Regions from separate parts of the Streptomyces pluripotens genome, predicted to be linked through region 1. Evidence: predicted binding sites of a transcription regulator. Region 1 holds the regulator's gene; the other holds the start of a gene.
The links. The regulator HrcA, encoded in region 1, represses chaperone genes, less so after heat shock. The targets are predictions, from matches to a motif close to TTNGCACTCNGNNNNNCNGAGTGCNAA.
Positions count from the first base shown of each region.

Region 2: the regulator HrcA is predicted to act here: its motif matches at 1,472-1,498, upstream of groES (co-chaperone GroES).

Region 1 is NZ_CP021080.1:2,137,025-2,140,625, reverse strand. It holds gene LK06_RS09510 (DUF3097 domain-containing protein) at 1-289, opposite strand, end outside; gene LK06_RS09505 (MBL fold metallo-hydrolase) at 324-1,046, opposite strand; gene hrcA (heat-inducible transcriptional repressor HrcA) at 1,208-2,224, shown strand; gene dnaJ (molecular chaperone DnaJ) at 2,225-3,361, shown strand; gene LK06_RS09490 (nitronate monooxygenase) at 3,439-3,601, shown strand, end outside.
Region 2 is NZ_CP021080.1:4,426,135-4,429,735, reverse strand. It holds gene groL (chaperonin GroEL) at 1-865, opposite strand, end outside; gene groES (co-chaperone GroES) at 1,018-1,326, opposite strand; gene LK06_RS20110 (polysaccharide deacetylase family protein) at 1,585-2,409, opposite strand; gene LK06_RS20105 (polysaccharide deacetylase family protein) at 2,406-3,359, opposite strand; gene LK06_RS20100 (THUMP-like domain-containing protein) at 3,450-3,601, shown strand, end outside.

The DNA.
Region 1 (3,601 bases):
GTACCAGCGTCACCACGCGCCCCTCCAGGAGGAAACCGCGCGGTTGCAACGGGAACACCCGATGCTTGCCGAAACGGTCCTCCAGTGTCACCGTGCCCGTCTCGCAGCGGATCACCGCGCCACAGAACCCGGTGCCGGGTTCCTCCACCACCAGGCCCGGTTCCGCCGGCACCTCGGCCGCCGGTTTCGGCTTCTTCCACAGCGGGGTCAGGTCGGGGGAGTACGGACGGGAGCGAGGGCCCGAAGGGCCCTCGTGGGAAGGTCGGTGGTGGGAGGCGGGTGGGCGCATTCGGATGACGATAGGAGAACTCGTGGGTGCACGCTCACGACACGCCGAAACGCGCCGCCAAGGCGTCCCGTTGCCGTCGTACGAAGCCCGCGTCCACCACCGTTCCGTGGCCGGGTACGTACAGTGCGTCCTCACCGCCGAGTGCCAGCAGCCGGTCCAGGGCGTCCGGCCAGCGGGACGGTACGGCGTCCGGGCCGGCCTGGGGCTCGCCGGACTCCTCCACCAGGTCGCCGCAGAAGACCACTTCCCGGGGACCTGGGACGCAGACGGCGAGGTCATGGGCGGTGTGACCCGGGCCGACGTTGGCCAGCAGCACCTGCCGGCCGCCGCCGAGGTCGAGGGTCCACTCGCCCGAGACGAGGTGGCGGGGCGGGGTCAGCGCGGCCACCGCCTCGTCCGCGTCCTCCGCCGGGAGACCGTTGCCGACCGCGTCCACTCGCAGTTGCCGCCCTCCGCCCGCGAACACCGCGTCCACGCCCACCGCTGCGTACACCTCCGCCTCCGTGAACGCGGGTGCCCCGAAGACGTGGTCGAAGTGCGGGTGGGTGAGCGCGAGATGGGTCACACGGCCGCCCGACAGCTTTCGGGCCCCGGCCCGCAGCCGAGCCCCTTCGGCCAGACTGGATCCGGCGTCCACCATCAGTGCCGCACCCTCGCCGAGGACCAGCCCGGCGGTGCAGTCCCAGCCGGGCAGACGGCACCGCCCGACCCCGGCGGCCAGTCGTTCCCATCCCAGCTCTTCCCAAGTCACCGTCATACCGGGACGCTAGCGGTACGACCCGGTGTGACGGCACCGACCTTGCCCAGGGCGCACCCGACAGCCGTACACTGGGCCGGGGAAGGCTGGCACTCACATGGGAAGAGTGCCAGGCGGACGACCCGAAGGGACCAGAGGCGACGTGCTGGAGGTGCGCGCGAATGCTGAGTGAACGCAGGCTCCAGGTTCTGCGCGCCATCGTCCAGGACTACGTGGGCACCGAGGAACCGGTCGGTTCCAAGGCGCTCACCGAGCGACACGGCCTCGGCGTCTCCCCGGCGACCGTCCGCAACGACATGGCGGCCCTGGAGGACGAGGGGTACATCGCCCAGCCGCACACCAGCGCGGGGCGTATCCCCACCGACAAGGGCTACCGGCTGTTCGTGGACAAGCTCGCGGGCGTGAAGCCGATGACCGCGCCGGAGCGGCGGGCGATCCAGAACTTCCTGGACGGCGCCGTCGACCTCGATGACGTGGTGGCCCGCACGGTGCGGCTGCTCGCACAGCTCACCCGACAGGTGGCCGTGGTGCAGTACCCGTCCCTGACCCGGTCCACCGTGCGGCACGTGGAACTGCTCTCGCTCGCCCCCGCGCGCGTGATGCTCGTGCTGATCACGGATACCGGGCGGGTCGAGCAGCGGCTGGTCGATTGCCCGGCGCCGTTCGGGGAGGCCTCGCTGGCGGATCTGCGGGCCCGGCTGAACAGCCGGGTCGCAGGTCGTCGGTTCACGGATGTGCCCAGGCTGGTCGAGGACTTGCCGGAGGCCTTCGAGGCCGAGGACCGCGGTACGGTCTCCATGGTGCTCTCCACTCTTCTGGAGACACTCGTCGAGGAGAACGAGGAGCGGCTGATGATCGGCGGCACCGCCAATCTCACCCGCTTCGGGCATGACTTCCCCCTCGTGATCCGGCCCGTTTTGGAGGCTCTGGAGGAGCAGGTCGTGCTCCTCAAGCTCCTCGGCGAGGCGAAGGATCCGGGCATGACCGTGCGCATCGGCCACGAGAATGCCCACGAGGGACTCAACTCCACCTCCGTGGTGTCGGTCGGTTACGGTTCGGGCGGCGAGGCACTTGCCAAGCTCGGCGTGGTCGGACCGACACGCATGGACTATCCGGGAACGATGGGAGCGGTACGCGCAGTGGCACGGTACGTCGGACAGATCCTGGCGGAGTCTTAAGTGGCCACGGACTACTACGCCGTTCTCGGCGTGCGCCGCGACGCGTCGCAGGATGAGATCAAGAAGGCGTTCCGGCGGCTCGCCCGCGAGCTGCACCCGGACGTCAACCCGGACCCGAAGACCCAGGAGCGGTTCAAGGAGATCAACGCCGCTTACGAGGTGTTGTCGGACCCGCAGAAGAAGCAGGTCTACGACCTCGGCGGCGACCCGCTCTCGCAGGCGGGCGGGGCCGGCGCGGGCGGCTTCGGGGCCGGCGGCTTCGGAAACTTCTCCGACATCATGGACGCGTTCTTCGGTACGGCGTCGCAGCGCGGCCCGCGCTCGCGCACCCGGCGCGGCCAGGACGCGATGATCCGTATCGAGGTCGAGCTGGACGAGTCCGCCTTCGGGACGACCAAGGAGATCCAGGTCGACACGGCGGTCGTCTGCACCACCTGCAGTGGCGAGGGTGCGGCTCCGGGCACGTCGGCGCAGACGTGTGACATGTGCCGTGGGCGCGGCGAGGTCTCGCAGGTCACCCGGTCCTTCCTGGGCCAGGTCATGACCTCCCGTCCCTGCCCCCAGTGCCAGGGCTTCGGCACGGTCGTGCCGAATCCGTGCCCGGAGTGCGCCGGTGACGGCCGTGTCCGCTCCCGTCGCACTCTGACGGTCAAGATCCCGGCCGGTGTCGACAACGGCACCCGCATCCAGCTCGCCGGTGAGGGGGAGGTCGGCCCGGGCGGCGGTCCGGCCGGTGACCTCTACGTCGAGATCCACGAACTGCCGCACGCCGTCTTCCAGCGGCGCGGCGATGACCTGCATTGCACGGTCACCATCCCGATGACCGCGGCGGCGCTCGGCACCAAGGTGCCGCTGGAGACGCTGGACGGTATGGAGGAGGTCGACATCCGGCCCGGTACTCAGTCCGGCCAGTCGATCCCGTTGCACAACCGTGGTGTCACGCATCTGCGTGGCGGCGGTCGGGGCGACCTGATCGTCCACGTCGAGGTGCAGACACCGGGCAAGCTGGACCCCGAGCAGGAGCGACTCCTGCGCGAGCTGGCCAAACTGCGCGGTGAGGAGCGTCCGCTGGGCCAGTTCCAGCCCGGCCAGCAAGGGTTGTTCTCGCGGCTGAAGGACGCGTTCAACGGTCGCTGATATCCGAGGTTGCCCCTGGCCTATGCCAGGGGAAGCCCGGATTCGGACTTGTTCGGAGGACGTGACAACATGCGGTCATGTCCTCCCCGCTGACCGGTCTTTTCCCCCACCCGATCGTGCAGGCCCCCATGGCGGGCGGCGTCTCCGTCCCGCAGCTCGCCGCCGCCGTCTCCGAGGCCGGTGGCCTCGGGTTCCTCGCCGCCGGATACAAGACCGCCGACGGCATGTACCAGGAGATCA
Region 2 (3,601 bases), 2.3 Mb from region 1:
GCATCGCCTTGCGGCGGTCGCCGAAGCCCGGGGCCTTGACGGCGACGGCGTTGAAGGTGCCACGGATCTTGTTCACGACGAGGGTGGACAGGGCCTCGCCCTCGACGTCCTCGGCGATGATCAGCAGCGGCTTGGAGGAGTTGGCCTGGATGACCTTCTCCAGCAGGGGCAGCATGTCCGCGATGGCGGAGATCTTGCCCTGGTGGATGAGGATGTACGGGTCGTCGAGGACGGCCTCCATGCGCTCCTGGTCCGTCACGAAGTACGGCGACAGGTAGCCCTTGTCGAAGGCCATGCCCTCGGTGAAGTCCAGCTCCAGACCGAAGGTGTTGGACTCCTCGACGGTGATCACACCGTCCTTGCCGACCTTGTCCATCGCCTCGGCGATCAGCTCGCCGACCTGCTGGTCCTGAGCGGACAGCGCGGCCACGGCGGCGATGTCGGACTTCTCGTCGATCGGGCGGGCCGAGCCGAGCAGGTCCTCGGAGATGGCCTTGACCGCGGCGTCGATGCCCTTCTTCAGGGCGGCCGGGGAGGCACCGGCGGCGACGTTCTTCAGACCCTCGCGGACCAGGGCCTGGGCGAGGACGGTGGCGGTGGTGGTGCCGTCACCAGCGATGTCGTTGGTCTTGGTCGCCACCTCCTTCACCAGCTGGGCGCCGAGGTTCTCGTACGGGTCCTCGACCTCAACCTCGCGGGCGATCGTGACACCGTCGTTGGTGATCGTGGGGGCGCCGAACTTCTTGTCGATGACGACGTTGCGACCCTTGGGGCCGATCGTCACCTTGACCGTGTCGGCCAGCTTGTTGACGCCGCGCTCAAGGGCGCGACGGGCGTCCTCGTCGAACTTCAGGATCTTCGCCATGACAGCGGGAGCCCTCTCGGAAATCTGTGGGTGAAAAAAACGCTGCGCCCCGGGCGCCCGGCTTCTTATCGGTCGCGGGGGCCAGGGGCGCAGCTCAGAGCAAAAGGTTGCTTCGAGGCCGGGATTTCTGGGGGGTGTCCCCCAGACCCCCCTTACTTCTCGATGATCGCGAGGACGTCGCGAGCCGAGAGGACGAGGTACTCCTCGCCGTTGTACTTCACCTCGGTGCCGCCGTACTTGCTGTAGAGGACAACGTCGCCGACCTTGACGTCGAGCGGAAGGCGCTCGCCGTTCTCGAACCGGCCCGGGCCCACGGCGAGGACGGCGCCCTCCTGGGGCTTCTCCTTCGCGGTGTCCGGAATGACCAGGCCAGAGGCCGTGGTCTGCTCGGCGTCCAGCGGCTGGACCACGATGCGGTCCTCAAGCGGCTTGATGGCAACCTTGGAGCTGGCGGTCGTCACGATCCGACCTCCCCCTTCGGAGATCTCGCGGGGTTAACTGTCTGAGGTGGCGACCAGGTCGATCCGTCGTCGCGGGTGCCGGACCTGCCCGTCGCGTGTTGGCACTCTCCAGTGGGGAGTGCCAGAGCTGAGACTATGACCGCGATTAGCACTCGGTCAAGCGGAGTGCCAATGCGCACGGCGCGTCGGCAGGATTCGCGGTTGCTGGACGACCGTCCGTGCACCCGGACGTCCGGTTGTTCCACCGCGTCCGGGCGTTCAGCCCACCAGGTAGTCCTCAAGTCGCCCCGCCGTCAGCCCGCCGCGCTGCGCGCTCCGCAGCACCCGTGTCGTGCGTTCCCGCAGGGTCAGGCCGGTCGACTCGTCCGGGCCCACCAGGACGATGTCGCCGGGGAGCAGGCGGTGTTCGCCCCGGGTGTAGACGAGACCGGCCGGGGTCATCGCGGCGCGCCACAGCACCACCGCGCCGATACCGCAGTCGGCCGCAGCACGCAGGGTGGTGGTGTCGTAGGTGCCGTAGGGCGGGCGGAAGAGCCGGGGGCGGACGCCGAGCCGGGACCGGAGCCGATCCTGCTGACCACAGATCTCGGTGCGCTGGCCGGGGTACGGCTGCCCGGCCAGCGCACGGTGGTCGAGGGTGTGGTTCTGGATGCCGGCACCGAGGGCGTGCAGACGGGCGAAATGCTCGTAGCCGGGGCCGGCGATGCTGTCGGTGAGGAACATGCTGACGGGGAGCCGCAGTTCGCGGACCATGTCGGCGAAGCGGGGGTCGCGCTCGGCGCCGTCGTCGTAGGTGAGGAAGACCACCCGGTCGCGGGTGGGGACGTGGTCCACCACGCGGGCCAGAGCGCGACCGGCGGTGTGTGGGGCGAGCGCGAGGGTCCTGGTGGCGGGCCGGGGCGGGCGGGGCAGGGGCTGGGACAGGCCCCAGCGTCGGTAGGTCCGATCGGGCGCGGGGCCGCGTGAACGCACTCCTTCGGCCGCCTTCTTGCCGAGGCGCTCGATGGGGTCGACGGACTGGGCGCAACCCGCGAGGAGGACGGCCGCGGCCAGGGCCACGGCCAGGCCCCGCGCCCGCCTCACAGGTAGTCCTCCAGGCGGGCCACCGCGTACCCCTCACGCGTGATCTTGTTCAGGAAGCGGCGCATGTCGTCGACCATCGTGCCGTTCCAGTCATTGCGGCCGCGGAAGTGGGTGAGGACGATGTCGCCGGGGCGCAGCTGCTCGTCGTCCTCGCGGAACTCCCAGTGGTCGACGTAGACCTCCTCGTTCCAGATCGGCGCGTACGTGATGCCACAGGACTTGGCCGCGCGCAGGCTGTCCTGGTTGTAGTTGCCGTAGGGCGGGCGGAAGACCTTCGGGCGCTTGCCGAACTGCTTCTGCATGATGTCCTGCATGCCGCAGATCTCGTCCCGCTGCTCCTCGTAGGACAGCCCCGGCAGGTAGGGGTGGTGCAGTGTGTGGTTGTTGAGGGTGTTGCCGTAGGACTGCATCTTCCGGAAGTAGGCGTAGTCGTCCTTCACCAGGTAGTTGCTGAGGAAGGCGGTGTACGGGATCTTCAGGTCCCGCATCATCTGCAGGAACCGGGGGTCCTTCTCCGCGCCGTCGTCGATGGTGAGGAAGACGACCTTGTTCTTGGTGGGGACGGTGGTGAAGACCGGCGGCAGGTCCCAGTCCTCCTGGTGATCCACCTCGAATCCGGCGCGGGCCGTGATGTGGGGTTTCTCCACAGGCGGGGCCGGCGGCGCCAGGGGGGTCTGCTGCAGCCCCCAGCGCTTGGCGGCAGCGGCCAGCCGGGCGTGCTCGGCGGCTTTGGCGGCGCGCGGGTCCAGGGAGTGGGCGGGGCCGCCACGGCCGGGCGCGGCGGAGGCGGCGGGGGTGGCGGCGCCGGGGCCGGCGCAGGCCGAGAGGAGGGCGGCCGAGGCCAGCGCAGCGGCTCCCCAGCCGAGGGCCAGCTTCCGGACGCGGGTGCGCGCACCGGGACCCGCTCCCGGAGCTGACCGTTTCTCGTCATTTTGTACTACTGCTCGCATGGTGCCGGATCCTCCCAGCCCACGATCTGGAACCCGGGCCGACACCGCCGCCGGGGGCGCACCGTCCACCGACTGGCCCACAATGACCCGGTGAACGACCTCGCACTCCTCCTCACTCCCGAAGGCCGCGCCCTCCTCGACGAAGTGCGCGACACCGAGCCCGCACAGGAACTGGCCGTCGCCACCCGGCTGCGCCGCGACCACCCGGCCGAACTGGTGTCGGCCGCGCTCGGCCAGGCCCG